3 regions of the Yersinia canariae genome follow, and region 2 is predicted to be linked to each of the others. Evidence: predicted binding sites of a transcription regulator. Region 2 holds the regulator's gene; each other region holds the start of a gene.

Region 1 (11,281 bases), 2.1 Mb from region 2:
TTGATGGCATCCCTGCCCTGTTGGAACGTGCTATCGCTGAATTTGGCCAAATCGATATTCTGGTCAATAACGCCGGGATCATCCGCCGTGAAGATGCGATCAACTTCAGCGAAAAGGACTGGGACGATGTCATGAACGTTAACATCAAGACTGTGTTCTTTATGTCTCAAGCTGTCGCTAAGCAATTTATCAAACAAGGCAATGGCGGCAAAATCATCAACGTTGCGTCCATGTTGTCTTACCAGGGCGGTATCCGCGTTCCTTCTTATACTGCATCGAAAAGTGCAGTGATGGGTGTGACCCGTCTGCTAGCAAACGAGTGGGCTAAACATGGCATCAATGTCAACGCCGTAGCACCTGGCTATATGGCCACCAACAACACCCAGCAGTTGCGTAAAGATGAAGAACGCAGCAAAGAGATCCTTGACCGTATCCCGGCGGGTCGTTGGGGCTTGCCGGATGACCTGAAAGGTCCAGTGGTCTTCCTGGCATCCAAAGCTTCTGACTACATCAGCGGCTACACTATCGCAGTCGATGGCGGTTGGTTAGCACGCTAAACCAATAAACACGGCCAATTTGAGTTAAGTGCTATTTCCTGCGGTTATTCGCAATAATCCAGCTCAAAACACTATCAAGGCGCAACTTCAGTTGTGCCTTTTTTATTACTTATTTATCAAATAGTTAACAAATACATTCTGCCAAAAAAACCCGTCAAAAATGCAAAAATAAAAAATTCAAAACAACGTTCCGACTCCGATCACACTTTTGTCATTCGCCCAATGACTCGCCAGTAAATACAAATATAATAGATTGAAACGATGTTTCTATTTATAAGGAACCTTAAACCGGTTCCGACCTGGCGTTTCTATGATGGGGTTACGGTGATGGATTTTGTAGGCAACATTAAAGGCAGCGACGCAGTGATGATTAACTGGCTCAGTGCTATACGAAGCTATGTTGATTTAGTCCAGTCCGTTAGCCACAGTAATCAAAACCCCACTCCACTGATGGCCGATGGTTTTGATGTGCTGACACACCAACCGGTGGCCTGGAAATTCCCTGATGGTCGTAATATTCCGATATCTAACTTTGCCAGTCAACAAAACTGGTTACGGACACTGGACGCACTCAGTCTGGTGACCCAAGACCCGCAATATCATCAACAAGCGCGGGTACAAAGTCGTTATTTCATGCAACACGGAACTCATGAACAAAGTGGATTGTTTTATTGGGGTGGCCACCGCTTCCTGAATCTGGACACGTTAAAAACCGAAGGGCCAGAATCAAAAGCGCAAGTGCATGAACTTAAACATCATCTGCCCTATTACGATCTGCTGGTAAATGTTGACCGGGAAAAAACACTTAATTTCTTACAAGGCTTTTGGCATGCCCATGTCGAAGATTGGCACACGTTAGATCTGGGTCGCCATGGGAGTTATGACAAACAACGTGACCCGCATGTTTTCACTCATGCGCGCAATGATGTTGTTAACCCTGAAGCATTACCACAATTGCCCGAGACCAAAGGCCTGACTTTCGTCAATGCGGGCACCGATCTGATTTACGCAGCGTATAAATATGCTGAGTACACCGGTGATATCGCGGCAGCTGCTTGGGGCAAACATTTATACCGTCAATACGTCTTAGCCCGTAATTGCGAAACAGGGTTGCCGGTTTATCAATTCAGTTCGCCACAACAACGCCGCCCTATACCGGCAGATGATAATCAAACCCAATCTTGGTATGGCGATCGCGCTAAGCGTCAGTTTGGCCCTGAGTTTGGTGAAATTGCCCGTGAAGCCAATGTTTTATTCCGCGACATGCGGCCATTATTAATTGATAACCCATTGGCAATGCTGGATATCTTGCGCCAACAACCTGATGCAGAAGTTCTGCATTGGGTCATTGATGGGTTAAAAAATTACTATCGTTTCGCCTATGACGTCGAGAGTAATACATTACGCCCGTTATGGAACGATGGGCAGGATATGAGCGGTTATGTCTTACAGCGTGATGGTTATTATGGCGCTAAAGGTAAGGTCATATCCCCCTTCCCATTAGAAGTTGATTACCTGCTGCCATTGGTTCGTGCATGGCGAGCCAGCAACGATGACGAATTACTCGACTTGATTGGTGTATTGCTGCACCGCTGGCAGTTAGCTGAATTAAACAAACAAGAACGCCGTGCATCACTGATAGACGGAAAAAAACCGACTGCTACCCCTTATCTGCTACTGGCATTAGTTGAGCTGGCCGAGCATTGCCAATGCCAGCAATTATTTGCATTGGCCTGGCAGATTGGGGATGACTTATTTCAACAACATTACCATCGCGGCCTGTTTGTCGAATCAGCGGAACACCGTTATTTCCGTATCGACAATCCGATTGCATTAGCTTTATTAACCTTGATTGCCGCGAAACAGAATAAGTTGGCAACAATACCTCAATTTATTACCAATGGTGGTTACGTCCATGGAGATTATCGGGTGAACGGAGAAATCCGCACTTTGTATGATGTCGATTTTATTTATCCGACGCTTTTGAATCAGTAGTTTTATTTATCTTTCATGTTATTAAAAATAGGTAAGCATTATGAATGAAAACAGAATGCTGGGGTTAGCCTATATATCACCTTATATAATAGGGTTGATAATATTCACGGCTTTCCCCTTTGTATCATCTTTCTTTCTCAGTTTTACTGAGTATGACTTAATGAACCCTCCCGTTTACAACGGGATCGAGAATTACCGTCATATGTTCCTTGAAGATGATTTATTCTGGAAATCCATGGGCGTTACTTTCGCTTATGTATTTCTTACTATTCCATTAAAACTGGCATTTGCTCTGGGGATTGCTTTTGTACTGAACTTTAAATTACGGGGTATCGGTTTCTTCCGTACCGCATTCTATATTCCGTCAATTCTTGGCAGTAGCGTAGCCATTGCGGTGTTATGGCGCGCTCTATTTGCTATCGATGGTTTATTAAATGGTTTTATTGGGGTATTTGGGCTTGACCCCGTCAACTGGCTGGGAGAGCCAGCTCTGGCACTGACATCGGTGACATTACTGCGTGTTTGGCAGTTTGGTTCTGCCATGGTTATCTTCTTGGCCGCTTTGCAGAATGTGCCGCAGTCCCAATATGAAGCCGCCATGATTGATGGTGCCTCTAAATGGCAAATGTTTATGAAAGTGACCGTGCCATTAATTACGCCGGTTATTTTCTTCAACTTTATTATGCAAACCACTCAGGCATTCCAAGAGTTTACGGCGCCTTATGTCATAACCGGTGGTGGGCCAACTCATTATACCTATTTATTCTCGCTCTATATCTACGATACAGCGTTTAAATACTTTGATATGGGATACGGCGCTGCACTGGCTTGGGTATTATTCCTGGTAGTCGCTCTCTTTGCCTCAATTGCATTTAAATCTTCTAAATATTGGGTCTTCTACTCCGCCGATAAAGGAGGAAAAAATGACTGACGTACAACAAAATTCCAACCAGAAGAAATTAGATCTGGCGCAGGATATTGCTGATGCGGAAATTAGCCGCACCTTACGTAAAGCTAAAATCAGTGCCGCTTTCCGCTATATCGTTCTGCTTATTGTCGGACTGATGATGCTTTATCCGTTGCTGTGGATGTTCTCCGCCGCCTTTAAACCTAATAATGAAATCTTCACCACATTAGGTTTATGGCCAGAACACCCAACAAGTGATGGTTTCGTTAATGGTTGGAAAACCGGTACTGAATATAACTTCGGTCATTACATGCTTAACACCTTTAAGTTTGTTATCCCGAAAGTCATTCTGACCATTATTTCTTCCACCATTGTGGCGTATGGTTTTGCGCGCTTTGAAATCCCATGGAAGAAATTCTGGTTCGCAACATTAATCACCACCATGTTGCTGCCAAGTACCGTGTTATTGATTCCGCAATACATTATGTTCCGTGAAATGGGCATGCTCAATAGCTACATGCCGCTGTATCTGCCATTGGCGTTCGCGACACAAGGGTTCTTCGTCTTCATGCTTATCCAGTTCCTGCGCGGTGTTCCTCGCGATATGGAAGAAGCGGCGCAAATTGACGGATGTAACTCCTTCCAAGTGTTGTGGTACGTGGTAGTGCCAATCTTGAAGCCGGCCATTATCTCCGTGGCATTGTTCCAGTTCATGTGGTCAATGAACGACTTTATCGGCCCGCTGATTTACGTCTACAGCGTAGATAAGTACCCGATAGCGCTGGCTCTTAAGATGTCAATTGACGTGACCGAAGGCGCACCTTGGAACGAAATTCTGGCAATGGCGAGCATCTCCATTCTGCCGTCCATCATTGTTTTCTTCCTGGCTCAACGCTACTTCGTGCAAGGCGTAACCAGCAGCGGAATTAAAGGTTAATAGAGGATTTATCATGGCTGAAGTCATTTTCAATAAATTAGGCAAAGTTTACTCCAACGGTTTCCGCGCAGTTCATGGCATTGATCTGAAGATCCATGATGGCGAATTTATGGTGATTGTTGGGCCATCTGGCTGTGCTAAATCCACGACCCTGCGTATGTTGGCCGGGCTGGAAACTATCAGTGATGGTGAAGTGCGAATTGGTGATCGGGTAGTCAATAATCTGGCACCAAAATCACGTGGTATTGCCATGGTGTTCCAGAACTATGCGCTGTATCCGCACATGACCGTGAAAGAAAACCTGGCTTTTGGCCTCAAGCTGAGCAAGCTGCCAAAAGACCAAATTGAAATGCAAGTTGCTGAAGCAGCGAAAATTTTAGAACTTGAAGACCTGCTTGACCGTTTGCCGCGCCAGTTGTCTGGTGGTCAGGCACAGCGTGTAGCGGTTGGTCGCGCCATTGTTAAAAAGCCCGATGTATTCTTGTTCGATGAGCCATTATCGAACCTGGACGCCAAACTGCGCGCCTCCATGCGTATTCGTATCTCAGATTTACATAAGCAGTTGAAAAAAAGCGGTAAAGCAGCAACCACAGTTTACGTAACCCACGACCAGACTGAAGCAATGACCATGGGCGACCGAATCTGTGTGATGAAACTGGGCCATATTATGCAAGTCGATACCCCAGATAATCTCTATCACTACCCTACCAATATGTTTGTCGCCGGTTTTATCGGCGCGCCGGAAATGAATATCAAACCGAGCACGCTGGTAGAAAAAGACGGGAAAATTGGCCTGACAGTCGGTCAATACACCCTGGTATTGAATGAAAGACAGCAAGCCAAAGTCGCTGCCCACGCCGGGGAAAAAGTGTTCTTTGGTGTACGCCCTGAATTCGTCAGCATGTCTATGAATCCATTTACTGATAATCACTCACAAGGTGAATTAGTGCGCGTGGAGAACATGGGTCACGAATTCTTTATGTATATCAAAGTTGATGACTTTGAGCTGACCTGTCGTCTGCCGTCTGATGAAGCACGACCTATTATTGAAAATGGTCTGCATCGCACCGTGTACTTCCAGTTTGATATGGATAAATGCCATATCTTTGATGCAAAAACAGAAAAAAATATCTCTCTTTAACAGGAGCAGTACCCAATGAAAAAAGCGATCCTACACACGCTGATAGCATCCACTCTGGCACTATTATCACATCAAGCCTTTGCTGCGCAGGACGAGATTAATTTGCGTATGTCATGGTGGGGCGGTAACGGTCGTCACCAAGTAACATTGAAAGCATTAGAAGAATTCCATAAACAGCATCCGAATATTAATGTTAAAGCAGAATACACCGGTTGGGATGGTCACTTATCTCGTCTGACAACACAGATTGCCGGTGGTACTGAACCTGATGTTATGCAAACTAACTGGAACTGGCTGCCTATTTTCTCTAAAGACGGCACCGGCTTCTATAATTTGTTTAGCGTAAAAGAACAATTGGATTTAGCGCAATTTGATCCAAAAGAACTGCAACAAACTACCGTTAATGGCAAGTTGAATGGTATTCCAATTTCAGTCACTGCGCGTATCTTCTATTTTAATGATGCAACCTGGGCTAAAGCTGGCGTAGAATATCCTAAAACTTGGGATGAATTACTTGCTGCGGGTAAAGTATTTAAAGAAAAACTGGGTGACCAATATTATCCAGTGGTATTAGAGCATCAGGATACTTTAGCGTTAATCCGCTCTTACATGACACAAAAATATAACATTCCTACTATTGATGAAGCCAATAAGAAATTCGCTTATTCGCCTGAACAGTGGGTTGAGTTCTTTACCATGTATAAAACCATGGTAGATAGTCATGTTATGCCATCCACCAAATACTATGCTTCATTCGGCAAGAGTAATATGTATGAAATGAAGCCGTGGATTAATGGTGAATGGGGGGGTACTTATATGTGGAACTCCACTATAACTAAGTATTCCGATAACTTGACCAAACCAGCTAAACTGGTGCTTGGCCCATATCCAATGTTGCCAGGGGCAAAAGATGCCGGTTTATTCTTTAAACCAGCACAGATGCTTTCCATTGGTAAATCAACTAAATATCCACAAGAAAGTGCAATGTTAATCAACTTCTTACTTAATAGTAAAGAAGGGGTTGAAGCATTAGGTCTGGAACGTGGCGTGCCATTAAGTGCTACGGCGGTGACTCAATTACGTGCCAGTGGCGTCATTAAAGATGAAGATCCTTCTGTTGCCGGTTTAAATATGGCGCTGGAATTGCCACATAAAATGACAACTTCACCATACTTTGATGACCCGCAAATTGTTTCATTGTTCGGTGATGCAATTCAATATATCGATTATGGTCAGAAGACCGTACAAGAGACTGCAGAATACTTTAACAAACAAGGTGACCGTATTCTTAAACGCGCTATGCGTTAATAAAGTCATTTAATTTAACTTAAGTATCCACCCTAGCCCTGTCATTAATTTGGCGGGGCTATTTTTTTGTGAAAATTAATTACCAATTAAGATCGACATCACAATTTAATATCTGTTTAAAAAAAGAATCATTAAGACAGATCTGGATCACATAAATATTTACCAATATAAATAGAATGTGCATTCACAATAAATGAAACATCGTTTCCTTGTTGTTGGAATTGTTTTTCAGTCGTATGTTGATTCTTTATAGATTTGTTAATGACTTTTGATTTAGATAACCATAACCCTGGGATTATATAAAAATGAAATTTAAATTACTGACTCTTGCAGTGGCATCTGTAATCAGCTTTAGTTCTGTTGCAACAACAATTGACTACCGGCACGAAATGAAAGATACCAGTAAATCTGATCACAAAGATCGTTTACTGATTTCCAACCGTTTTGCAAATGGCTTTGGTTTGTCTTTAGAAGGTAAATGGGGCCAGCACAGCTCTGATACCACGCCAAATAAACCTTTCAATGAGCAAGTGAGTAATGGTACCGAAGTGGTTGCCAGCTATGTTTATCAATTCAATAAAACCTTCTCACTGGAGCCTGGTTTCTCATTAGAGTCTTCTTCTGATTCTAATAACTACCGCCCTTACCTGCGCGGAAAAGTGGCCTTAACTGATGATTTCTCAACCTCGCTGCGTTACCGCCCATACTACAAACGTAACCAGCCTGCTCAGACTAAAGCAACAGAGAAAGGCCATGAGTTCACTATGTTGTTTGCCTATAACTTCTTGAAAAACTATTCCGCTGAATATGAGTTGAACTACAAGAAATCTGAAGACGAAATTCTGGCTAATAAAGAGAAAGAAGAATGGAGTCATGATCTGAAAGTGGCTTACAAATGGGATAAAAACTGGAAGCCTTATGTTGCTATCGGTAATGTTGCGGGTAGCAAAACCACTGACGAACGTCAAACTCGCTACCGTGTAGGCGTGCAGTACAGCTTCTAATTTTGGCCTTATAAATAGACGTGCCGTTATTAGTGAAAGTTTAGTTATTAGTAAAAGTTTAGTTGTTAGTACCCTCATCATTATTTGTAATTATGCCCATACCCGTATTACTTTGGGGAAAAGCTGACTCCCGGTCACTTTTCCCCTTTTTTCGGCCTATACCATTGTTAGCATCGCGGGTCGCCCAACTTAACCTCACTATTTCAGCCCAACCCCCGACGCTTTCATTACAAACCCTCAAGTTCAATGACACTGCCTTAAACCACGTAAAAAGAGACATTTAGTTACAGCGTAACGGCTATTCATGTCAGGAAAAATCTCATATACTGGATAAATCAACAGCTACAGATTCGGAATTCAAGTATGACAGGGGAAGGACACCTTATTTTTTCTGTCGCCTGCGTTATTTTTGCCAAGAAAGTCGGCCTCACACCTGAACTGGCACATGGCGACTGGTGGCATATAATACCTGGCGCCCTGTTAACCTCCTTGCTGCCAGATATTGATCACCCAAAATCAATCCTTGGTCAGCGACTAAAGTGGATATCAGCCCCTATTGCTCGCGCATTTGGTCATCGCGGGTTTACTCATAGCCTGTTGGCCGTGATAGGTGGCATTGCCCTATTTCAAATGGATATTTCCCGCGATTGGATTATTCCTGCTGATGCATTCCACGCGATGATTATTGGCTATTTCAGCCATCTATTGGCCGATATGATTACGCCGGCCGGTGTCCCACTTCTATGGCCGTGCCGTTGGCGTTTTTGTATTCCAATACTACGCCCACAGAAAGGTAATCAGTTAGAACGCGTATTATGTGTTCTATTAGTTTGTTTTTCCGTCTATTGGCAAACTGACACCACCATTCCGCTGCTATCCTATATGGAGCAATTGAAGAATTTTAGATTGTGATCACACTTTGATGGGCAAACAATCACCTAATTGAATATATTCCATACAAATAATGGCAAAAATTTATATAACATTCTTTTTGGATATAAGTGAGCCTACTGAGGAACTGCTAACATACGCGGCTAATTGCACAGTTGACTGTGCCTGGCTCTATTCTAGATAAAAATAGAAATAGAATAGAAAGCCAGTATTTAAAATAATAATTTGGAGATTTGGGGATGAACCTACCGCTTGTGATTAACGTGCTGTTATTTGTAGCACTGCTATTACTATTGGCACAAACCCGGCATAAACAATGGAGTCTGTCCAAGAAAGTTTTGGCCGGTCTGGGATTGGGTGTGCTATTTGGTCTGGGGCTGCAATGGGTCTATGGCGCAGAAAACCCAGTGCTAAAAGAGTCTATCACTTGGTTTAATATTGTCGGTAATGGCTATGTGCAATTATTACAGATGATTGTTATGCCATTGGTATTCGCCTCTATCTTGAGTGCGGTGGCCAAACTGCATAATGCATCTTCACTGGGTAAAATCAGTGTACTGACCATTGGCACATTGCTGTTCACGACATTAATCGCAGCATTGGTCGGTGTCCTGGTCACTACTGTGTTCGGTTTAACTGCCGATGGCCTGGTGCAAGGCACACAAGAATCCGCGCGTTTAAGTGCTATTGAAAGCAATTATCTCGGCAAAGTGACTGACTTGACAGTCCCTCAGTTGGTTCTGTCCTTTATCCCGAAAAATCCGTTTGCTGACTTGACGGGTGCCAGCCCAACCTCAATCATCAGCGTGGTTATCTTTGCAACATTCCTTGGTATAGCATCTTTGCAATTACTGAAAGATGATGTGGAAAAAGGCCAGCGGGTACTGGTGGCTATCGACACTCTGCAAGCCTGGGTAATGAAACTTGTGCGTCTGGTGATGAAACTGACACCATACGGCGTACTGGCATTGATGACCAAAGTGGTTGCGGGTTCTAATATTCAAGACATCATCAAGCTGGGCAGTTTTGTTGTCGCGTCTTATTTGGGTCTGGCCATTATGTTTGTGGTACACGGCGTGCTGTTGTCCTTCACCGGCATTAACCCACTGAAATTCTTCCGCAAAGTTTGGCCCGTACTGACGTTTGCATTTACCAGCCGCTCCAGTGCTGCCAGTATTCCACTGAATGTAGAAGCCCAAACTCGCCGCTTAGGTGTACCTGAATCTATCGCCAGCTTCTCAGCGTCTTTCGGGGCAACTATCGGCCAAAATGGTTGTGCAGGTCTTTATCCGGCCATGTTAGCCGTGATGGTCGCCCCAACCGTCGGCATTAACCCGCTAGATCCAATATGGATTGCCACACTGGTCGGCATTGTCACCATCAGTTCCGCCGGTGTAGCCGGTGTGGGTGGCGGTGCGACCTTTGCAGCGCTTATTGTATTACCCGCGATGGGCTTACCGGTCACATTGGTTGCTTTGCTCATCTCAGTTGAACCCTTGATTGACATGGGCCGTACCGCATTGAATGTGAGTGGTTCAATGACTGCGGGCACCATTACCAGTCAATTGATGAAACAAACAGATAAAGAGATTCTCAACAGTGATGATGATGGCGATTTAGCCCATCAATAACTATCACTTGTGAATCATTAAAAGCCAGTCAGCAGTGACTGGCTTTTTTGTTTTTTAACCATTCGCAGCAACCCGCACTCCGGCAGAGTTAAGGGCCAACAGACCGATACTTTTCGACTAATGCCAACGCAATCGCTTCCGTTTCTACATCCGGTACACCACTGAAATCTTGCGCCCTGAAGTGCATCTGAAATGCTTTAATGACCTGGCGAGTTTCATCATCTAGCTCACCTGTCTGTGGGATCTTATAGCCATAGCGAGCCAACGCCTGCTGGATGACAGCAACAGAAGCCTGATGATTTTTATTTCGGCCATCAATATATTTTGTCACTGTCGCGTCATCTGGCCAGGCACCGATACCCTGCTCAGCTAAACGTTTCCATGGGAACAAGGGGCCGGGATCAGATTTTCGCTGGGGAGCAATATCGCTATGAGCAACAACATCTGTCGGGTCAATATTATAACGCTCGACAATGTCCTTGGTTAGCCGCTCAATCAATTGAATCTGTGATTCGTTGTAAGGGTACCACTGCCTGCCCAACATCTTCTCAGTGAACCCCCTATTGACGATTTCAATACCTATCGAGGTGTCATTGAGGCTACTGCGCCCATGCCAATCACTGACACCGGCATGCCAGGCGCGCTGAGACTCAGGAACCAATTGCAAAACCACGGGTTTGCCATCAATGCTATCAGGCTGCGTTTTGACCAGATAATGGGCGCTGACATTGCCATCTTGAGTCAGTATCTTCAGCGATTGAGCATCATCTGTTGCTGTATAGTGAAGAACCAAAAACCTCACCCGCGCATTTTGAGCAATTGAAGGGATGCTGGTATCCACTTTATATTCACCGCGGTCAATCAATTGATGCGGATTATCACGATGAGAACTACTACAACCGGCCAGCAG
Region 2 (11,281 bases):
GCTGATGGAATTGGGATCGATGACCCGGCGTTTTGAGCAACATTGCCAGCAGGTTCATGTTGAACCCCAGCGGGCGTGTTTTATTACGCGTGATGAGTTAGGGGAAGATGCTGAGCATCTGCCGATAAGTCAGCGCTATTGGTTACGCGAAATAGTCTTGTGTGGTGATAATCAACCTTGGCTACTGGGTCGCACGGTTATCCCAGAAGAAACGCTGTCTGGCCCTGATAAGGCGCTGGTGGATTTGGGAACATTACCCCTTGGACGCTATTTATTTGGTGGCAACAATTTAACCCGGGATTATATTCAAGTTGGGCGACAGGATGAACTTTGGGCGCGCCGCTCGTTGCTGCGCTTGTCAGGTAAGCCTCTGTTATTGACTGAAGTTTTTTTACCGGCCTCGCCGCTTTATGTAATTTAAGGGGGGGGGAGATTTTGGAGAGTGAGAAATTGAAGGGAAGTCATATTCAGAGCAAATGGCGGGTTTATTGCCGTTTGATGCGGGTCGATAAACCCATTGGCTCATTGTTGCTGTTGTGGCCAACACTGTGGGCATTATGGTTGGCAGGGCAAGGTATTCCTGACACCAAAATACTGATTGTTTTTGTCTTGGGTGTCTTTTTCATGCGCGCCGCCGGTTGTGTTGTCAATGATTACGCTGACCGGCGTATTGATGGTTTTGTGAAACGCACGGCTTCACGACCTTTACCCAGTGGCCTCGTCAGTGAGAAAGAAAGCAAAATTCTGTTTATCGTCTTGGTATTGCTCTCGTTTGGGTTGGTATTAACACTCAATAGCATGACCATATGGCTGTCACTGGCGGCGCTGGCATTGGCTTGGGTTTACCCCTTTATGAAGCGGGTAACACATTTGCCGCAGGTGGTGTTGGGCGCGGCGTTTGGCTGGTCAATTCCGATGGGATTTGCCGCCGTGAGTGAAAGCTTACCTTTGGTTTGCTGGTTGTTATTACTCGCCAATATCTGCTGGACGGTAGCTTATGATACCCAATATGCCATGGTTGACCGCGATGATGATCTGAAGATTGGTATTAAGTCGACTGCCATTTTATTTGGCCAGCATGACAAATTGATTATCGGTTTGCTGCAACTGGCGACATTAGTATTAATGGTGGCGATTGGTTGGTTAATGCATTTAGGTGGCGCATTTTATTGGGCAATCCTGCTGGCTGGCGCACTGTTTGTCCACCAACAGAAGATGATTGCCGGACGTGAACGAGACCCCTGTTTTCGCGCATTTTTGAATAATAATTACGTGGGATTGGTGCTGTTCTTAGGAATTTTTATCAGCTATTTGTAATCAACGCACCGCTAGCAAACAGTCAAAAAAATGGCCAGATTCGTCATCCGGCCATTTTATTTATTACTTTTGCTTAGTGCTGCGAGGCATTAATTCTCTTCTTTATCCTCTGCCTCGGGTTCAGGCAGTAGATTATTGGTTTCAGCCGGCATACTGACACTTTCAATCGTCAGCTTCACTTCCGGTGTCATCAACGCACTCAGCATGTTGTAAACTTCCAGCGTATGTTCTTGAATGGCATCACCGCTATCACTGATATAGCCCTCTTCGCGCAATGTGCCCACCAAGGTTGAGAACACAGCTTTATCGAAGAATTCCGGTGCGTTAATCCCATGCAGAACAGACAAGCGCTGCGCCATAATACGGCTCTCTTTCTCCAGCGCCCCCCGGTTGATGCTGGGGTTTGCACTGAGTAACGACAACGTAATGGCATAGCGTTGCAGAGTTTCGCGTACACCGGCGGCCAGTAATTGCAGTGGGCGAATGCGGGCCGGATTCAGCACCAACTCATTCCCTTTATCGCAAATCAACTGCTGGCGAGCCAGTTCATCCACCAATGTATCCAGTGTTTGTGGTAATTGTTCTTTACTGTAATGCAGGAACAATTCGGCTTTCAACATTGGATAAATCATGCCGATTTGGCGCAATAATTCTGCGCGCGTAATACGGCGATGGTACATCACCATACTGGCAATCAATGATGGCAGCATCAGTAAGTGCTGGATATTATTGCGATAATAGGTCATCAGCACGGCTTGTTCCCGTGGCAGAATGATAATGTCACCGATAGTGTCTTTCTCCACCTCAAACTTATTCATATTCAAGGCGTGATTAAGTAACTCTTCCGGCGTTTTGTCCGGCACAGTGACATCTTTCGCATAAGGCACATTGCGCATCAGTTGCAGGTAGCAATCGAGTTGCTCCAGTAACTGCTCGCGGGTTAGTGAGCGCTGACGTGAGGCTAACAATGCGGTGGAACACAGATTCATAGCATTGGCGGCTGCCGCATTGTTAATTCGGACCATAATCTTACCGGCCAAATCATTCACAGCTGGAGTCAACCAACTTGGGCGCTGTGCTTCAATAGGGTCGATAGCATCACGCCACTGCGGCACAGTAGTGTTGAGATAGGTGGTCAACGGGATTGGTTCACCAAAGTTGACATAGCCCTGACCGAGATTGCGCAGCTTGCGCAAACCACGCAGCATCTGCAATAGACTCTCTTTCTCTTTGGTCGCGCCCCGTAACTCTTTGGCGTAAGTTCCTACTTCCATCACATGCTCGTAGCCGATGTAAATGGGCACTAACGTGATTGGGCGTGAGCCGCCGCGCAACATGGCCTGTATTGTCATCGACAGGGTGCCAGTTTTGGGTTCCAGCAGACGGCCAGTTCGTGAGCGCCCGCCTTCAACAAAGTATTCTACTGAATAGCCTCGGGTGAATAATTCACCCAGATATTCACGGAACACTGTTGAGTAGAGTTTGTTGCCTTTAAAGGTCCGGCGGATAAAGAAAGCACCTAAACGGCGGAAAATCGGGCCAGCAGGCCAGAAATTAAGGTTAATACCAGCAGCAATATGCGGCGGTACCAGCCCTTGGTGATAAAGCACATAGGAGAGCAGCAGGTAGTCCATATGGCTGCGATGACAAGGCACATAGACAATTTCATGACCATCCTGCGCCAACTGCCGCACGCGCTCTGCATTATGGACATTAATCCCTTGATACAAGCGGTTCCATGTCCAACTCAACACTCGGTCGGACAGACGCACTGCTTCGTACGAGAAGTCGGCGGCAATTTCTTCCATCAGTGTAATGGCGTTTTGTTGCGCTTTCTCATGGGAGATTTTCTTGGTACGGGCTTCATCTGCGACCGCTTTTTCAATCGCTTTGGATGTTAACAGCTTTTTGAATAGGTCTTGACGGGCCGGCAGACTCGGGCCAACCGCGGCCAGGCGCTGACGTGAGAAGTGCATCCGCGCTACGCGTGCCAGTTTATGGGCGATAGTTTTGTCAGTACCATGCTCACGGGCCATCCGGCGCAGTGATACTGTGGTCGAAAAACGCACAAAGCTATCGCGCCCCAGCCACAATACGGCAAAGAATTTTTCTACGCCGTTTAGTACGCGCAGATGTGGCGTTCCATGGCCTTCACGGCCCGGAGAGCGACCAAACATCACCGAAACCGGCAGCATTTGGATATCCAGCTCCGGGTTATTGCGATGCAGATCCAAATAATCGTGGAATAGCTTTACTGATTCCTGTTTAGGGGCGTAATAGCGAAACACCCGTGGGCCGTTATCGATAAAGACATGGCTGGGAAGTTGCACGCCATCGATTTCCAATGGAATCAATGGGTCGGGCAAATCCTGCGCCTGACACTGCGCTCGCAAAGTCAGCAAATCAGCCTTAGAATTGTAAGGTAAAACGTACAGAATAGGACGAGACGGGTCTAACCCTAACTCAGTCACAGGATCTGCCGGAATAACCTTACTTTTTACCAGCATTTTTAGCGGTAAATTCAGTAACTTGTAATATATTTTACGCCAACCTGACATAACTACATGAAGCCTCTTGTTAGCAATTCGTCGCAAGGATACCAGAAACTGGTTTTGAGATCTGTGGTGATGAGACAACAGAAAGCGGCAAAAATCATCATTAACTTAAGATAAAGGCAATAAAATATGGCAAATCAATCAACAGGATTAACCCGAGTTTATAAAGCAGCCGGTTATTCTGTGAAAGGCTTAGTTGCAGCCTGGAGAAATGAAGCCGCATTTCGCCAAGAATCTGTGGCTGCCATACTCGCTATCATACTGGCCTTCTGGCTGGATGTAGATGCTATCGCGCGCATTTTATTGATCGCGAGCGTGGTGTTAGTGATCATTATTGAAGTCATTAATAGTGCGATTGAAGCTGTGGTGGACCGCATCGGCAGTGAATTCCATGAATTGTCGGGCCGAGCCAAAGATATGGGGTCTGCCGCTGTGTTTTTGGCCATCATGTTGGCGCTCTTTATATGGATAACCGTGCTCTGGCAATATGTCGGTTAAAAATACGGCTAACAACGCTGTTGATGTAAACAGTGATTAATCCCTGTTTTTATTCACTCTTTGGTTCCCAACACCCGCATAGCTGTATATACTCACAGCAAGACTGTATAAACAAACAGGGGGCGGAATGAAAGCACTTACTACCAGGCAGCAAGAGGTTTACGACCTTGTGCGCGATCACTTATCGCAAACAGGTATGCCACCGACCCGTGCCGAAATTGCGCAGCGTCTGGGGTTCCGCTCTCCTAACGCCGCTGAAGAGCATTTAAAAGCACTGGCCCGTAAGGGTGTTATTGAGATTGTCTCCGGCGCGTCCCGTGGCATCCGTCTGTTGATGGAAGAGGAAGACGGCTTACCACTGATTGGCCGAGTCGCGGCAGGTGAGCCACTGTTAGCGCAGCAGCATATCGAAGGGCATTATAAAGTCGACCCTGCCATGTTTAAGCCGAGTGCAGATTTTCTGCTGCGGGTTAATGGGATGTCGATGAGAGATATTGGTATTCTGGATGGTGACTTGTTGGCGGTGCATAAAACTCAGGATGTGCGTAATGGGCAAGTGGTCGTTGCGCGTATTGATGATGAAGTGACGGTAAAACGCCTGAAAAAACAGGGTAATATCGTACAGCTTCTGCCAGAAAACAGTGAGTTCCAGCCAATTGTCGTCGATCTGCGTGAGCAAAATTTCACTATTGAAGGGCTAGCTGTTGGTGTTATCCGCAATGGCGACTGGATCTGATTTTAATGCTACACATATACCCTTCGACAAGAAGGGTATATGACTCTTTTAACCCTCATAATATTTAGCCTATTTAGTTTGAGAGCATTCCGATAATAAGCTATTACCTACTGTTTTAACTGCATATTATTTATTTTTATTTTTAATTTATTGCCCTAATAGCAGTGATTAATATCAATTAGACTTTAATTGTCAGCATCCTCTGCTATAGTTATTCATACGGTAAGCGAAGCAATAATATTTAAATTATGTCTGAGAATGACTAATATAAATAAAATATTTATAAATTGAAATTACTTGCCGTATTAAATTAAACATATCCAAAAACCAAGTTGACGGAGATATTATGAATAAAGATCAAGCCGACGGTAACTGGAAGCAGTTTAAAGGTAAAGTGAAAGAGAAATGGGGTAAGCTGACTGATGATGACCTGACGGTTATTGAAGGTAAGCGTGACCAGCTGGTGGGTAAAATCCAGGAGAAATACGGCTATCAAAAAGAGCAAGCCGAGAAAGAAGTTAAAGCTTGGGAAGACCACAGCAAATATCGCTGGTAGCAGCGTTAAATGGAATTAACCTAATATCGATATAAATTAATCGAACCTTTCAACTTATAGAATGTGAAGTATTAATATACTTTTTCACATGGTTGTTACGATGAAATAAAAGAGAGTGTTAATGATAAAAACATTCTGTTTATTTATAATTTTATATCGATGTGACACATGGATGTGTCGTATTTAATATGCGTTACTTTTTAAGTATTCTAATTTTTCATATCTTCAGACAATGTATAACCCACCGACTTTCTACCGGTAGTCAGATTATTATCCGCCAGAGTTATTTCTTTTTTATTACAATAGAATGGTCATGATCACAATGATCGTGACTTTCACATGCTTCGACCTTCCCGCATTCAGTACATAAACCATGGGCTTCTACCACGCTATGGCGTAGGGTAAAACCAGATTGTTGTGCTAACAGCGCCAGAGCTTCTTCAATGCCGATCGTGGGGCGTTCAGTCACAATCTTGCAGCGATCACAGATAAATAGCGCAGAGGTATGAGTTGGCTCTTCAAAATGATGACACAATACGTAACTATTGGCTGATTCGACGCGGTGAATAAACCCTTGCTCCAGCAAAAAATCTAATGCGCGGTAAACAGTGGGCGGCTTAGCTTGTGGCTCGGAAACTCGGAGCAGGTCCAATAAATCATAAGCACTGATTGCGCCAGGTTGTTCTGCCATTAAGCGTAATACTTCAAGACGCTGCGGTGTCAGCCGGACGTTACGTTGTTGGCACAGACTTTCAGCCTGAGCAAGCAGCTTTTCCAGGTTGGTTGGCTTCATGATTTCATCCCGCAGTATTTGAATGGAACAGATTTTATCATATTAACCTGTTGCTCAATATCCCTTTATTGACATATTCTGAGATTAAACCACTGGCGTCTGTTTTGAGGTTAAATTAATTAAAAGTAAAACTTTCAAGCAGTGTTAATGCCCACGCCAATAAAAAATCAGGATGTATAAATGACTCAAAGTAATGGTATTTTACAATCTACGTTTGTTAGGATATTGTAAAAGGGCTTTTGCTATGGGAAAATAAATAAACTATTTTTTGTAGAGATGAGAATGTCTTCTGATATCACAAAGTACAGGGCGGAGTTAGATGGTTTAAGGGCTGTTGCAGTGATATCCGTGCTTTTATATCACGTTAAATTTTCACTTTTCGGTTATGAGGTATTCAAGGGCGGTTTCCTTGGTGTAGATATGTTTTTTGTATTATCTGGCTACCTGATCACAACAATAATTTTTTCACAAATGAATACTGGTGTTTTTTCTTTAAAAGATTTTTTTATTAGAAGAATAAAAAGAATACTGCCAGCAATGATTATTGTGTTGTTATTATCTTCTGTTTTGGCCTTTTATTTTTTATTGCCTGATAGTCTTGTTGTTTATGTGAAAACATTATTGGCATCTTTGTTCTTTGTGTCTAATTTATATTTTTTTGGTGAGGATACTTATGTATCAGATTCCAGTGAATATAAACCATTGCTGCATACTTGGAGTTTGTCTGTCGAGTGGCAATTTTATCTTATTTTCCCTTTTTTATGCATCTGGTTATTTAAGAGATTTAAAGATAAAAAACTAACTATAATATGTTTCATTTTTTTGCTCTCATTAGTATTGTCTAACATTTTAGCCTACCGCCAGCCCAACTTTGCATTCTATATGTTACCGAGTAGAATGTGGGAACTGATGGCGGGAAGTATTGTTGCTATTATTATTTTAGAAAACAAGCTTAATATTAGTAAGTTTTATTATAAAACACTCCCTATAGTGGGGTTTATCTTAATAATTTTGTCTATTGTATTTATTGATGATGGAATGCTGCATCCATCCGTCATTACATTAATACCTGTGTTAGGGACTTGCCTAATAGTATTATTCTCTCGTGAGAAAGATGCCGCCTCTTATTTTTTATCACTTAAACCAATGATTTTTATCGGGGCGATATCTTATTCTATTTATCTTTGGCATCAACCATTATTTGTTTTTTATAGAATTAAAATAGGCGAAATTAGCACTTTCATATCCATCATATTGATTTTATTATCAATAGCTCTATCCATATTATCTTTTTATGTCATTGAAAAACCATTTAGGAAAAAACAACTCTCCCGCTGGAAATTGATCTCGATGACCGTATCAGCGATAATTTTAATCGTGTTTTCAGTATTTGTATTAGTTAAGAACAGCTCTGCTGATCAGACCGACAGTTTAATGTCTCCTTTAGCCAAAAAAATGTATGAGGATTTTAAAGTCCCTGAGTTTAGGCGTCTAATGGGAAAGACTAAAGATGCAAATTATTTTTCGGGTGAGAAAACAATTGAGTGCATAAATAGAAGTCCCCTGGAAGCATGTAGGTTTGGTGATGAAAGTTGGGTTGTTCTTGGTGACAGTTATGTCGCATCATTTGAATATGCATTACAGAATAAATTAGCAGCAACAGGCCATGGCATCATATCCTTAACATATGAACAATGTTCATTTGTCTCTGAGAAATTATGGTTTGGTACTGCCCCTGAGTGCCCCGGAATTAATCGTCAACGTTGGCAGGTAATTAATAATTTCACAGATAAAAAAACATTCCTAATTGCAGCTAATTATGCTCAGTTTAAAGATGTTAATGTGGTGGAAGAGGGCGGTCAGGAATTGAATGGCAAGCCTGTTGTTGGTAAGGATTTAGTTTGGGAATCTTTTGCTGAGAATATTAACAAGTTACTTTCTTTAGGGCACCGAGTCGTTGTGATATACCCAATACCTAGCATTAGTACTGATGTAAAAATAGAGTATTTTAGATTGCTAAATATGACGAACTCCCATATTAATAAAGTATATGATAAAAGAACAAAAGGTTATTATGCTGCACTCAGCTTGGGTGAAACACTCGATAGCTATCTCACACCAAACCCTAATCTGATTATTATCAAACCGGTTGATAGTTTATGCCGTGATAACCGTTGTTTAATTATTAATAAAGATGGCGGGCTCTACAATAATGGAAACCACTTGTCTAATGCGGGCGCGAGATTAGTTCTTGAGGACGTTTACCAAAAGCTACCGCGATAAGGCCTTATTAAGGTTTTTCAGGACACAGCGCGCCGGTGGCATCGGCGCGAGGGTGTTTTTCTATGCTATAGTAGGTCATGATTTTCCCTTACCCTCTATCAGTATCCATCTATCAGGGACTGTCTAGGGCTGACATAGAACACGACAAAATGACCCAGAATGCACGAAAATAACACATTCACACATTCAGCCGTAACCGCCGCTACAAGCGAATTTAAAGGCAATTATCCCCTACAGCGTTTTTCCGTCGCGCCGATGCTCGATTGGACAGATCGCCATTGCCGTTACTTTCATCGTTTGTTAACCAAACAGACTTTGTTATATACCGAGATGGTCACCACGGGTGCAATTATCCATGGTAAAGGCGACTATCTGGCTTACAGCGAACAAGACCATCCGGTTGCATTACAGCTCGGTGGCAGTGATCCGCATGCTTTAGCTCATTGCGCCAAATTGGCGGAACTTCGCGGCTACAATGAAATAAACCTCAATGTCGGTTGCCCCTCTGATCGGGTGCAAAATGGCCGTTTTGGTGCCTGTTTGATGGCGGAAGCCAGCTTGGTCGCTGATTGTATCAAAGCTATGCGCGATGTGGTTTCTATTCCGGTAACGGTCAAAACCCGTATTGGGATTGACCAGTTGGATAGTTATGAGTTTTTGTGTGAATTCGTGCAAACCGTGGCTGAACAAGGTCAGTGTGATATTTTCACTATTCATGCCCGCAAAGCCTGGCTTTCAGGATTGAGCCCAAAAGAAAACCGCGAAGTCCCCCCGCTGGATTATGAGCGAGTTTATCAGCTAAAACGTGATTTTCCGGCCCTGACTATCGCGATTAATGGGGGTGTAAAAACACTGACCGAAGCTAAAGAACATCTCAAACATGTTGATGGGGTGATGATGGGGCGCGAAGCTTATCAAAACCCGAGTATTTTGACGCAAGTGGATCGCGAACTGTTTGATCCGAATGCGCCAGTGGTCGACAGCGTCAAAGCTATCGAAGCTCTTTATCCTTATATTGAGCAAGAACTGTCGCGCGGTGCTTATTTAGGTCATATAACCCGGCATATTCTGGGTATTTTCCAAGGGATCCCCGGCGCGCGCCAATGGCGTCGTCATCTGAGTGAGAATGCCCACAAACCCGGCGCGGATGTTTCTGTGGTCGAGCAGGCGCTGGCGTTGGTGACCCGTCCTTGAAGTAGCAGGGGGTTAGCTGCGCTAACTTACCCGAATCACTTACTTGAGTAAGTGATTCGGGATGCGCTCACTGGCTGCTGACCTGCAATTCCAATGATTTGGGTATAATAGTGTAGTAAATTAACTAAAAGTTAGTGAGATTGGCCATGTCTGCTGGTTTCCCTGACAAGATTATTTTATCTATAATTAGTAAATTCAATCTGTTAGCTATTTTATTTAAATTGGCACGTTTCTTGTAACACTCTTAATAAACTCTTTGTCTACATCATTGTATTTAATGATGTGATGGCGAGACTTAAACAATTATTAAGGAGCCAGCCATGTTCGAACTTCTCTTTGTTATTGGTTTTTTCATCATGTTGATGGCGACCGGCATCTCCTTGTTGGGCATTTTTGCCGCATTGTTGGTGGCCGCGGCCTTTATGATGCTAGGCGGCTTATTTGTGATGATGATTAAGCTGTTGCCATGGTTGATTTTGGCCGTTGTGGTGGTCTGGATATGGCGCTCAATGCAGAAACCGGCGATTCGACGTTATTAAATTTTTACTTTCTTGCGGGGGCGATCACAGGCTGAAAGTTTAGTGGCGCAAATTGTTAGAAAAACGTGTTTTTTCCTAAATTGGCTTGTTAGGATACTATCCGATACGATTTGGTATCACATTTTCATCCTCTGTTAGAGGAAAATAGCTGTATAAACGGCACGTTCATTTAAGTGAACATAACTCTGACAGAATACTCTGCTGTACCCCTACAAATGTATCAAAGAAACAGTATAATCGGAGCCTCGAATAATAGAGGCTCTGATTATTACTTTTATAGTGTAAGGCGAATGATTAAATATTCATCATTTGTAAGGCTAAATAAGGCGTTATAGAAGTAAAATAGTCAAAGATTAGATATTAGTGAAGAATCTATTATAGTTAGCAATAATATAAGCTATTTGAGCGACAAACGCTTCCTTGATGATTTTACTTTCCTCTTCGTCTTTACATTTCTTTTTTAGATCAAAAAAGCTTTGTTGCATTAATTGGACAGTAACGTCGGCAGATTTTTGAAATGCAGATAAGTTATTGTTTTTACCGAATTCATTCAGTAACAAATCAAATCGTTCGTCGGCAAAATCCCGCAGTATCTGTACTTCTTCATTGCTTATTTTATTGTCACAATAAAAAGCGTTCAAAAGTGTTTTTATATCTCTATTAGTTTCTGAATTATGCATAATTAAAACCTCAATGAATGTAATGTATGTAATGAATAACGTTGCTGAAATATTACAAATTGAGGATATATAGATAGTGTGGTGAGAGCAATCAGGATACTGCTGTCAATTGTCCTAAAGTAATAGTAAA
Region 3 (11,281 bases), 2.2 Mb from region 2:
AAATCACGAGAAAGATTAGAAATACGTGAAGCTTTAACGCCTGGCGCTAAATCTAACTCAAAGCGAGTAATCACTGGCCCAGGAGATATACCGACAACTTCTGCTTTCACCCGATAATCACCTAAGCGCGCTTCAACCAGGCGAGCAGTTTGCTCCAAAGCAAACATATCAACGGGCTCTTCTTCCGCTGGCGGAGAAGAAAGTAAATCCAGCGTAGGTAATGGTGTTGTCGGTTTGATCAACGGCTGGTCATTACGCATTAGGAATGGGTGAATCAAACTGTCCATCGCCGGGGTTGGCTGCACAGGTGAAGTGGGTTGCGCAGAGGTCATTGGCTGTACGGGTGTTGATTGACCTGAATATCCTTGTTGAGATTGATGCGCACCCGATGACTGATAGGCCGCTACCTGCTCAGGTTGCGCAGGTGCCGAGGTGGCTTGCGCGGTTGCTGACTGTACGGTTTCATCAACATACGGAGAAAGCGTGAACAAAGGCTCACGCGGGCTTTCATCAATCAGATCGGCAACAGGCGAGAATGTAAAGGCACTGCGAGTGTCTACAGGCTGCATCTCTTCAACAGCAGCGGGTTCGTACTCGCGATTTTCACCATGATCTGCACCATAACGATGTTGTTGCTGCGCGGCAAAAGCTTGTCGCAAGGCTGCCTCTTGCAAGGCTTGTTCATCTTCCGGCTCTACCGCTGAGAAAGTATTCACTCCCGCAGTCGCTGATTGCCCATAACGCTCGGATTGCTGATCAGCAAAGGCTTTACGCAAGATTGCCTGTTCTAATGCATCATCATCTTCAGATGTAACACTTGCGGTGAACGGCGTCTCAGGCGCTTGTGGAGTTTGCACTTCTTGCTCACGTTGCTCCTGCTCCGCCATACGTTGAGACGGGAGCTTGATACCATAGGATGCCAGCTCACGCCGTGTCGGGATACGGACAGGATTGGGTCTTGGTAACTCCGGCCCTATACCTTGTTTAACCTGCGAACTGCTATCACTGATAGCAGTAAATGCTGGCATAAACGTAGCGGCGGCTGCACTTGCCGCCACAATACCCGCAGCAGACTCAGGGCGACTGGCTGACCCCAGAGCGGCCAGACTATCAGTATCTGCGCCTAATCCCGGATTCATATAAGAGGTATTTTCCACCTGATCGCTATGGCGCTGTGCCGCAGAAAAATCAAAAGGTGAATGGCTCGCCGGTGTTACTGGTTTATCCCATGAACCCAGCTGAGGCTCAGGTCGTTCAATCGGTAGAGCAATACGAGTCGGCGCTGGCGAGGTCGCTTCTTGTGGAATTTCAAACGAATAGAGCGGCGGTGTCTCTGTCTTAGTATCAACCATTGGTGCTGTACTGTGACTGATAGTCGGTTCTGAAAAGCTCTCTGTTTGAGATAATACAGACTGATCACCATCATCTGTCGCACGTAATGTGCTCAATAATGGGTCATAGTTATCTTTGGTTTCAGCCGCGCTTTCACCGCTCGGAGCCAGTATTGCCGCATCGGATAGAGGACTGACAGGTGTATCGGTTACTGATGGTGCAGAGAACAAAACATCGTCGTCATCTGCATGGGCTGAATTTGCCGCCAGCGCGGTAGCCGCGGCTACACCCGCGACAACTTTATTGGCTACTGCACTTTTATCTTGCTCAACAGAATTGGCATCATCAAGCGGATAATCATCATCTTCATCGTCATAACGTTCTTCACGACGTGAGCGATTAGTCATAAATGTCAACGAACCTAAGACGACCCCACCAATCTTTTCAGCAATGACCAACCATGACCAACCTGTAAAGAGCGTCAGGCCAACGGCCCAAATACAGAGCAACGTCAAGGTCGCACCAACACCATTGAACCACGGCAACATAGCATTACTGAATAAACTACCAATCACACCACCGGAGGCAAAATAGTAGAGATCGTCAATATTTAATGCTGCCAATCCACATGACGTTAAAATCAGCGCTAATGTGCCAATCAGGCGCAGCGAGAGTGCGAAGTAATCAATATGTTCACTGGTATCACGCTGACGGAATGCCGCCCAGCACAACATCACCATAATGGCGGGAATGGCATAAGCCAGGACGCCAAATGTAAAGAACAGCGTGTCGGCCATCCAGGCACCAACACTGCCGCCAAGATTATGGATAGGCTCGTGCCATGAGGTTTGCGACCAACTCGGGTCTGAAGGATTGAAACTGAGCAGCGCGGCCATTAGGAAGGCTGCCAAAATCGTTACTACAATCAAAACAGCCTCAAGCAAACGACGCCCACTGCTGAGTTTTTTCAAAGTAACTTCTTTATCTTCTGTATATTCCTGGCTCAAGAAAGGCTCTCCAGGTTCCTGTTAACTGGTATGAGTAACAACGCCGAGAACCCTCCCGGCGTTGAAACTGTATGAATAAACAGGAGTGTAACCAAATTACTCAGGTTTTGCACCTGCCTGTTTACCGCGTTTTAATCACAAGGCGGTTACTCTGCTTCACTTCTTCCATGACCACATAGGTACGGGTGTCGTTAACGCCCGGCAGGCGAAGCAAGGTCTCACCGAGTAAAGTACGGTAAGCGGACATATCCGGTACGCGGGTTTTCAACAAATAGTCGAAATCGCCGGAAACCAGGTGACACTCTTGAATTTCCTCAAGATTTTTTACAGCGGCATTAAATTGCTCAAATACATCCGGAGCGCCACGATTCAGAGTAATCTCAACGATAACCAGCAGTGATGCATCCAAATACTGTGGATTAAGCAGTGCGGTGTAGCCATGAATGAAGCCCTGACGCTCTAAGCGGCGAACCCGTTCCAGACATGGTGTTGGTGACAACCCTACTCGTTTTGAAAGCTCAACGTTAGAGATGCGCCCATCCTTTTGTAATTCATTGAGGATGTTACGATCTATACGATCAAGCTCTTTCCCCGGGCGTTTTTTATTATCTATCATCTTATAGTCTCTCTTAATTTCCTTGAGTCTGCGACATGCCTTAATCAGCAATAGATTTTCAGCTTGTTGCAAACCACGACCCGCAGCCTGTTTTATGCAAATATATCAACACGTTGTTATCTCACACCCTGTCTGTCAACTGTATGCGAGGTACTCGATGATTATTAGCGTTGAGGAAGAGATAGCGCATCACGAACACCTGTAGAAACTTCCCCCCTACAGTTGTTCGAGAACATACTCCACATGCCATCCAGTATTAATCGAAAACATTCCAGGGTTTTCGCTTGGTATCACTGATACCAAATCTGAAATTATGGCGCGCAGATAATTTCTTCTTCCTATGATGTTTTCGCAAATGCACAGCCGATTGTCAAAGTAAAAGAAGTTAAATCAGTAGAACGTGCCAGAATTAAAATCCCAGCCCCCTTCTCTTACCTATTTTTTCACCATTTATTTGCTAGAAAATGGTGCAAAAGAGCATGAGTAAGTTGTCAGCTTTTTTTGAATAATCGGCTTGCAAGCCACATTCTTTATAGGGTCAAAGGTTTTTAAGACTATTTAGCCCATAACGTAGAAATCAATTTTGGTCTAATTTATGCCCAGCTTGATTTTATTTACTGGCTAACTGTCGATTCTTAATACATTTAGTTCATTAAATAGGTATGACCTATCAAAAAAATCGCTAACAACATTTTTGCCTGCTTTTTTTAATGCACGAATTTCCCTACAATCGCTAACATTGTCCGCCATTGTGGGAAAGAGGTATTCATGAGCACGGCTAAACATAGCAAATTGATTATTTTAGGGTCTGGCCCTGCAGGTTATACCGCGGCAGTTTATGCGGCGCGCGCCAACCTGAAACCTGTATTGATTACCGGAATGGAAAAAGGCGGTCAATTGACCACCACCACTGAGGTCGAAAACTGGCCCGGTGACCCGGAAGGTCTGACCGGCCCGGCGTTAATGGAACGGATGCATGCACATGCAGAAAAATTCCAGACCGAAATTCTGTTTGACCACATCAACAAAGTCGACTTACAAAACCGCCCATTCCGCCTATTTGGTGATGGTGCTGAATACACCTGTGATGCATTAATTATTGCGACAGGCGCATCCGCACGCTATCTCGGGATGGAATCGGAAGAAGCATTCAAAGGCAAAGGGGTTTCAGCCTGCGCTACCTGCGATGGTTTTTTCTATCGTAATCAGAAAGTTGCCGTGGTCGGCGGCGGCAATACGGCCGTTGAAGAAGCGTTGTATCTGGCAAATATCGCCGCTGAAGTTCATCTAATTCACCGTCGTGATAGCTTCCGTTCAGAAAAAATCCTTATCGACCGCCTGATGGAGAAAGTGAAAAACGGCAATATTGTGCTGCACACTGACCGAACATTGGATGAAGTGCTGGGGGACAATATGGGTGTAACAGGTGTGCGTCTGAAGTCCACCAAAAGTAATGAAACCGAAGAACTCGCCGTCGCGGGTGTATTCATTGCTATTGGTCATAGCCCTAACACCGCTATTTTTGCCGGCCAGTTGGCATTAGAAAATGGTTACATCAAAGTGCAATCAGGCCTTCAGGGTAATGCTACGCAAACCTCAATTCCGGGAGTTTTCGCGGCAGGCGATGTTATGGATCATATTTATCGCCAAGCTATCACCTCGGCGGGTACCGGGTGTATGGCCGCACTGGATGCCGAACGCTATCTGGATGGATTAGCTAACGATAAATAATCCCTATTGATCTTGGCATCTGATATCACAGTTTCATCTAATACAGACGGGCAGCTGACACACACGTGAGCCGCCCGTTTTTGGTTTCTGTTGTTCCTTAATTTTTTATATCTACATGTCAATGAAAAACAGCAAATTATAGATATCGACTAATGCGGCGACTATCACAAGCATTATGGTTTCACCTCATAGCATGACGAGGTAATATTGGCCCTCACCAGTTTGCCATCTTTAGAGATGACAAACATTTTTTGAAGTTTCCCCGTACTCAGTGCAGATAAATTGCCCGATGAATAAAACAAGACAGTATGAGTTGATTCGTTGGCTGAAAAAACAAAGCGCCCCCGCGCAACGTTGGCTCCGCCTGTCCATGTTACTTGGCCTCCTCAGTGGGTTATTGATTATCGCTCAAGCTTGGCTGTTGGCTACCTTGCTGCAATCTTTGATTATTGACAAAGTCCCCCGCACAGCACTGGTCACTGATTTTGGATTACTGGCGGGGACCTTCGCCGTCCGGGCTGTGATCAGTTGGTTACGTGAACGCGTGGGATTTATTTGCGGCATGAAGGTGCGCCAGCAGATCCGCAAAATGGTGTTAGACCGGTTAGAGCAACTTGGGCCTGCCTGGGTAAAAGGCAAACCTGCGGGAAGTTGGGCGACAATTATTCTGGAACAAATTGAAGATATGCAGGATTACTATTCTCGCTATCTGCCACAAATGTATTTAGCTGTCTTTATTCCAGTGCTGATTCTAATTGCTGTTTTCCCTATAAACTGGGCAGCAGGCTTAATTTTATTTGTTACCGCGCCACTAATTCCCTTGTTTATGGCGCTGGTGGGAATGGGCGCAGCCGATGCTAACCGGCGAAATTTTGTAGCATTAGCTCGTCTAAGTGGTAACTTCCTTGACCGCCTGCGTGGTTTGGATACTTTGCGACTATTTAACCGCGCCAAAGCAGAAACGGATCAAATTCGCGAATCCTCGGAGGATTTCCGCCGGCGCACCATGGAAGTGCTGCGAATGGCTTTCCTCTCCTCTGCGGTGTTGGAGTTCTTCGCCGCCATATCCATCGCTGTTGTTGCTGTCTACTTTGGTTTTTCCTATTTGGGAGAATTAAACTTTGGTAGTTATGGCCTTGGTGTATCACTGTTTGCTGGTTTTCTGGTTTTGATTCTGGCACCCGAATTCTTCCAACCACTGCGAGATTTGGGGACGTTTTACCACGCCAAAGCACAAGCTGTTGGCGCTGCTGAGTCCCTGGTGACATTTTTAAGCAGTGAAAGCGAGGTTATTGGTCAAGGCAATAAAATACTGGATGGCACAGATGCCATCAGACTGGAAGCGAATGAACTGGAAGTTTTGTCCCCTACAGGTATTCGTTTAGCAGGGCCGCTGACGTTCTCCCTAACGGCGGGCAAAAGAGTGGCTATTGTCGGTCTAAGTGGTGCGGGAAAAAGCTCATTACTTAACTTGCTACTGGGTTTTTTACCCTACCGTGGCTCATTAAAAGTCAACGATATTGAATTGCGTGAACTGGATCCTAAAACCTGGCGTGAGCAGTTAAGTTGGGTCGGGCAAAATCCGACTTTACCGGAGCAAACACTGGTAGCCAATATAGTGTTGGGCCAACCCGATGCTGATAATAATCAGCTACAGCTGGCGATTAAGCGCGCCTACATTGATGAATTCCTAAATGACTTGCCGCAAGGGCTGGGTACTGAAATCGGTGACCATTCAGCACGCCTTTCTGTTGGCCAAGCCCAGCGAATTGCTGTTGCCAGAGCTTTGCTAAACCCGTGCCGGCTCTTGTTGCTAGACGAGCCAACTGCCAGTTTGGATGCCCATAGCGAACAGTTGGTAATGAAAGCGCTAGAAGAAGCCTCCCGTAAGCAGACCACATTACTGGTTACTCACCAGTTAGAAGATACTCTGGGGTATGATCAAATCTGGGTAATGGATAAAGGCCTTTTAATTCAACAAGGTGATTACTCCAGTTTAAGTCAGTCTGCAGGTTCATTTGCCAATCTGCTGTCCCACCGCAATGAGGAGCTTTAATCATGCGAGTACTTCTCCCCTTTCTGGCGTTGTATCGCCGTCATTGGTTCCTAATTTGCCTGGGTATTTTGCTAGCAATCGTCACATTACTCGCCAGCATCGGACTACTCACTTTATCGGGTTGGTTCCTTGCGGGTACCGCCATTGCTGGTCCAGCAGGATTATATACCTTTAACTATCTGCTGCCTGCGGCGGGTGTTCGGGGCGCTGCGATTACCCGAACAGCAGGACGCTACGCCGAGCGAGTCGTCAGTCATGACGCGACATTCCGAGTGTTGGCACATCTGCGAGTTTTTGCATTCCAGAAAATATTGCCACTTTCCCCTGCGGGTATTGCTCGCTTTCGCCAAAGCGAGTTGCTGAACCGCCTCGTTGCCGATGTCGATACACTCGACCATCTCTATCTGCGAGTAATATCACCGTTGGTTGCTGCCATTGTCATCATTGCAGCCGTCACATTTGGTCTGAGTTATATCGATGCCAGTTTAGCCCTGACACTCGGTGCCATCCTGCTAGGGTTGTTATTGCTAGTGCCACTTATCTTCTATCGTGCAGGAAAACCTATTGGCCGTGATTTAACGGAGTTACGCGCGCTTTATCGCTCACAATTAACCTCATGGCTACAGGGTCAAGCAGAACTGTTGGTTTTCGGTGCATTACACCGTTTTCGAACTTCATTGGAAGAGATTGAACAATGCTGGATGGTTCGCCAAAAACAACAGGCATCCTTGGCTGGTCTGGCACAAGCTTTAATGATTCTCGCTTCAGGTCTGACGGTAACATTAATTTTATGGCTGGCCGCTGCCGGAATAGGTGGTGACAGCCAGCCCGGTGCATTACTGGCTTTGTTTGTTTTCACATCGCTAGCAGCATTTGAAGCGCTGCTACCGGTTGCGGGCGCCTTCCAACACTTAGGGCAGGTTATTGCGTCCGCGACCCGCGTTGGGCAATTGATGGAACAAAAACCCGAAGTGACATTCCCAGTGGCCGGGCCGGCAGCAATCTCACAAGCAGCGCTAGAAGTGACAGGGCTGAGTTTTACTTACCCACAGCAGCCATTACCTGTTTTGCAGGATATATCGCTGTCACTGGCCGCAGGGGAGCATATTGCGCTATTAGGCCGTACCGGCTGTGGTAAATCCACACTATTACAATTATTAACGCGAGCATGGGATCCAAATAAAGGCATTATCACGCTGAATGGGAAACATTTAGCTAGCTATGATGAAACCGCGCTACGCCAAATGATGACAGTAGTCAGCCAACGGGTGCACATTTTTAGCAGTACATTACGAGAAAACCTGTTACTGGCCTGCCCTACTGCATCAGATGTACAGCTAAAATCTGTTTTGGAACAAGTCGGTTTGGCCAATTTATTGGATAACAGCGAAGGACTGAATGCCTGGATGGGGGACGGTGGTCGTCCATTATCTGGTGGTGAACAACGCCGTTTAGGAATTGCTCGCGCATTACTACACCCAGCACCACTGCTACTTCTAGATGAGCCGACAGAAGGGTTAGATGCAGAAACTGAACAACAGATTCTGACGTTGCTACGCCAACATTGTCAGCATAAAAGCCTGATTATTGTCACTCACCGCTTGTATGGACTGGAATATATGGATCGGATCTGCGTAATGGATGGCGGAAAAATAGTTGAGCAAGGCAATCACCAAGGCTTGTTACACAACAAGGGGCGCTACTACCAATTCCATCAACGGCATTAATGCAAAGAGCTGGCGTGAATCAAGGGACTAAGCACAAACAGATAATCAGCAAATTTACAGCTAATATTAAGTAAAGCTACTGAAAGCAAAGCAGTATTATTTGTTATTGATGATTACATCCAATGCTATTGGAATTGCAGTCAGGTAATACAGGCACCTAATCGGACGGACCTTGAACGGTATGCACGTAAACTCATAGAGCTAAGCTTCAGAATTGGTCTGTTAATCTCTATGTGCTTACGCCGTTAAAAGGCTCGTCCGAATAAACATCACTAATAATTCTGAGCCTTCAAATACGGCAAGGATGCCCAAATGGGCCTGTAAGTGTCACCAAGGGGATTTATGCGCATCACACAGCTCTCATCTCAATCATTTGCGTTCCCCTCGCCTGAGCTGGCTCTGCGCGAACCAAATGGGTTACTGGCACTGGGTGGGGACTTATCACCACCGCGTTTGCTGGCCGCTTATGAGCGAGGAATTTTTCCTTGGTTCAGCCCAGGGGAGATGATTTTATGGTGGTCACCTGACCCCAGAGCCGTCTTGTATCCAGAAGATTTACATATCAGCCGGAGCATGAAGCGTTTTTTGCGCCGCTGCCCTTATAAATTTACTCTCAACCATGCTTTTGAAGATGTTGTCCGTGCCTGTGCCTTGCTGCGTGATGAGGGAACTTGGATTGGCGATGATGTTCAGCAGGCTTATTGCCAGTTACATACACTGGGTCATGCCCATTCTGTAGAGGTTTGGTTGGAAAATGAGCTGATTGGTGGTTTGTATGGTATCTCAGTAGGTTCACTCTTTTGTGGTGAATCTATGTTTAGCCGGGCGGATAATGCCTCAAAAAGCGCTTTAATGGTTTTTTGTCATCATTTTACCCATCATGGTGGAGAACTGATTGACTGTCAGGTCCTCAACGCTCACACTGCGTCGCTGGGTGCGCTTGAGATCCCACGAAACTTTTTTTTGCAGCAGTTGAGTCAACTCCAGTTTAGTCCACTACCGGCTGAATGCTGGTTACCGCAATCGTTGAATTTTTCATTCGCGATGCAGTAAAGCTCAACCGCTGAAAAGAACCCCACATTAGGCTTTATCCCCTCTTACCGGCAGACTAATTTTGCTGAAATGGTGCGATGACCGCCAACACTTCTTTACATAATGTGGGTTTTTCGGCATTATCTTGCCGGTTAAAAACTAAGGTAGTTACACCTAGAGGATTCGATGGCCAAAGAAGACAATATTGAAATGCAGGGCACCGTTCTTGATACGCTGCCGAACACCATGTTCCGCGTTGAATTGGAAAACGGGCACGTGGTAACCGCTCATATCTCCGGTAAAATGCGTAAAAACTATATCCGCATCCTGACGGGTGACAAAGTCACTGTAGAGCTGACCCCGTACGACCTGAGCAAAGGCCGCATTGTCTTCCGTAGCCGTTAATCGGCTAATCTGTCGCCAGTTTAAGACTGGCGAGCTCTGAGGATGTAGTCCCCCCTCCGGCGCCCTTCCTAATTTATGGCAAGGGCGTTTTGCGTTTTCTTTTATTTGTCGATTTAGTGCAATTATTCACCACACAAATAAAAGTAAAATGTGCAAAGAAATAAAAAGGGCGATAGCTAAATTAGCTTATCGCCCTTTATTTTATTTCTAATATGACGCTACAACATAAATATCAGCTCGCAGACTTAGTGAACTGCACCTTCAGTTTTGCGTTTTTGAGCGCTCTGAAACTCATAAGCCAACTGCTGTTTCTCTTTATCCAGCCCAACAGTAACTGAGCCACCATCAACCAGAGAACCGAACAACAACTCGTTTGCCAGTGGTTTCTTCAGGTTTTCCTGAATCACTCGTGCCATTGGTCGCGCGCCCATCGCCTTGTCGTAGCCTTTATCAGATAACCAATCACGTGCTTCCTCACTGACTTCCAGTGACACGCCTTTGGCATCTAATTGCGCCTGCAACTCAACGATAAATTTATCAACCACTTGCTGGATAACCGCCGGTGACAAGTGATTGAACCAAATGATGTTATCTAACCGGTTACGGAATTCCGGAGTAAACACCTTTTTGATCTCTTCCAGCGCGTCAGTGCTGTTGTCCTGCTGTTTAAAGCCAATGGAAGTACGTTGTGTTTCACGAACGCCAGCATTGGTGGTCATCACCAGAATGACGTTACGGAAATCAGCTTTACGGCCATTGTTATCTGTCAGCGTCCCATTATCCATCACCTGCAATAACAGGTTAAACACATCTGGATGCGCTTTCTCAATTTCATCCAGCAGCAAAACGGCGTGAGGATGTTTGATAACCGCATCAGTCAACAAACCACCTTGATCGTAACCAACATAGCCCGGAGGTGCCCCGATCAAGCGGCTAACCGTGTGGCGCTCCATATACTCCGACATATCAAAACGCAGCAGTTCGATATCCAGCGCTTTAGCCAATTGTACTGTCACTTCTGTCTTACCGACTCCAGTAGGGCCAGCAAACAGGAATGACCCGACAGGTTTGTGCTCATGACCCAAGCCCGCACGGCTCATTTTAATCGCCTCGGACAATGCCTCAATGGCCTTATCCTGACCAAATACCAGCATATTCAGGCGGTCACTCAGGTTTTTCAACACATCTCGGTCACTGGCAGACACCGTTTTCTCCGGGATACGGGCGATACGGGCAACCACTGATTCGATATCCGATACATTGACAGTTTTCTTACGTTTGCTCACTGGCATCAAACGACTACGAGCACCAGCTTCATCAATCACATCAATGGCTTTATCTGGTAGATGACGGTCATTAATGTATTTAACAGATA

The links. The regulator LexA, encoded in region 2, represses DNA repair genes until DNA is damaged. The targets are predictions, from matches to a motif close to TNCTGTATGTACATACAGNA.
Region 1: F0T03_RS09725 (metal-dependent hydrolase) is a predicted target of LexA. The motif match lies at 8,174-8,193, and genes of this name have one in related genera.
Region 3: F0T03_RS08345 (DNA translocase FtsK 4TM domain-containing protein) is a predicted target of LexA. The motif match lies at 2,405-2,424, and genes of this name have one in related genera.

The regions. Positions count from the first base shown of each region.
Region 1 covers NZ_CP043727.1:2,103,364-2,114,644, reverse strand. The annotation lists gene kduD (2-dehydro-3-deoxy-D-gluconate 5-dehydrogenase KduD) at 1-557, shown strand, start outside; gene F0T03_RS09755 (pectate lyase) at 885-2,552, shown strand; gene F0T03_RS09750 (carbohydrate ABC transporter permease) at 2,593-3,483, shown strand; gene F0T03_RS09745 (carbohydrate ABC transporter permease) at 3,476-4,396, shown strand; gene F0T03_RS09740 (ABC transporter ATP-binding protein) at 4,410-5,537, shown strand; gene F0T03_RS09735 (ABC transporter substrate-binding protein) at 5,553-6,845, shown strand; gene F0T03_RS09730 (oligogalacturonate-specific porin KdgM family protein) at 7,151-7,849, shown strand; gene F0T03_RS09725 (metal-dependent hydrolase) at 8,213-8,761, shown strand; gene F0T03_RS09720 (L-cystine transporter) at 8,980-10,371, shown strand; gene F0T03_RS09715 (N-acetylmuramoyl-L-alanine amidase) at 10,460-11,281, opposite strand, start outside.
Region 2 covers NZ_CP043727.1:4,252,942-4,264,222, reverse strand. The annotation lists gene ubiC (chorismate lyase) at 1-421, shown strand, start outside; gene ubiA (4-hydroxybenzoate octaprenyltransferase) at 451-1,317, shown strand; gene plsB (glycerol-3-phosphate 1-O-acyltransferase PlsB) at 1,407-3,875, opposite strand; gene F0T03_RS19505 (diacylglycerol kinase) at 4,002-4,370, shown strand; gene lexA (transcriptional repressor LexA) at 4,498-5,106, shown strand; gene F0T03_RS19495 (CsbD family protein) at 5,453-5,662, shown strand; gene zur (zinc uptake transcriptional repressor Zur) at 5,946-6,455, opposite strand; gene F0T03_RS19485 (acyltransferase family protein) at 6,738-8,738, shown strand; gene dusA (tRNA dihydrouridine(20/20a) synthase DusA) at 8,898-9,932, shown strand; gene pspG (envelope stress response protein PspG) at 10,253-10,471, shown strand; gene F0T03_RS19470 (hypothetical protein) at 10,825-11,151, opposite strand.
Region 3 covers NZ_CP043727.1:1,784,950-1,796,230, reverse strand. The annotation lists gene F0T03_RS08345 (DNA translocase FtsK 4TM domain-containing protein) at 1-2,339, opposite strand, end outside; gene lrp (leucine-responsive transcriptional regulator Lrp) at 2,461-2,955, opposite strand; gene trxB (thioredoxin-disulfide reductase) at 3,724-4,686, shown strand; gene cydD (heme ABC transporter permease/ATP-binding protein CydD) at 4,976-6,742, shown strand; gene cydC (heme ABC transporter ATP-binding protein/permease CydC) at 6,745-8,469, shown strand; gene aat (leucyl/phenylalanyl-tRNA--protein transferase) at 8,812-9,522, shown strand; gene infA (translation initiation factor IF-1) at 9,688-9,906, shown strand; gene clpA (ATP-dependent Clp protease ATP-binding subunit ClpA) at 10,152-11,281, opposite strand, start outside.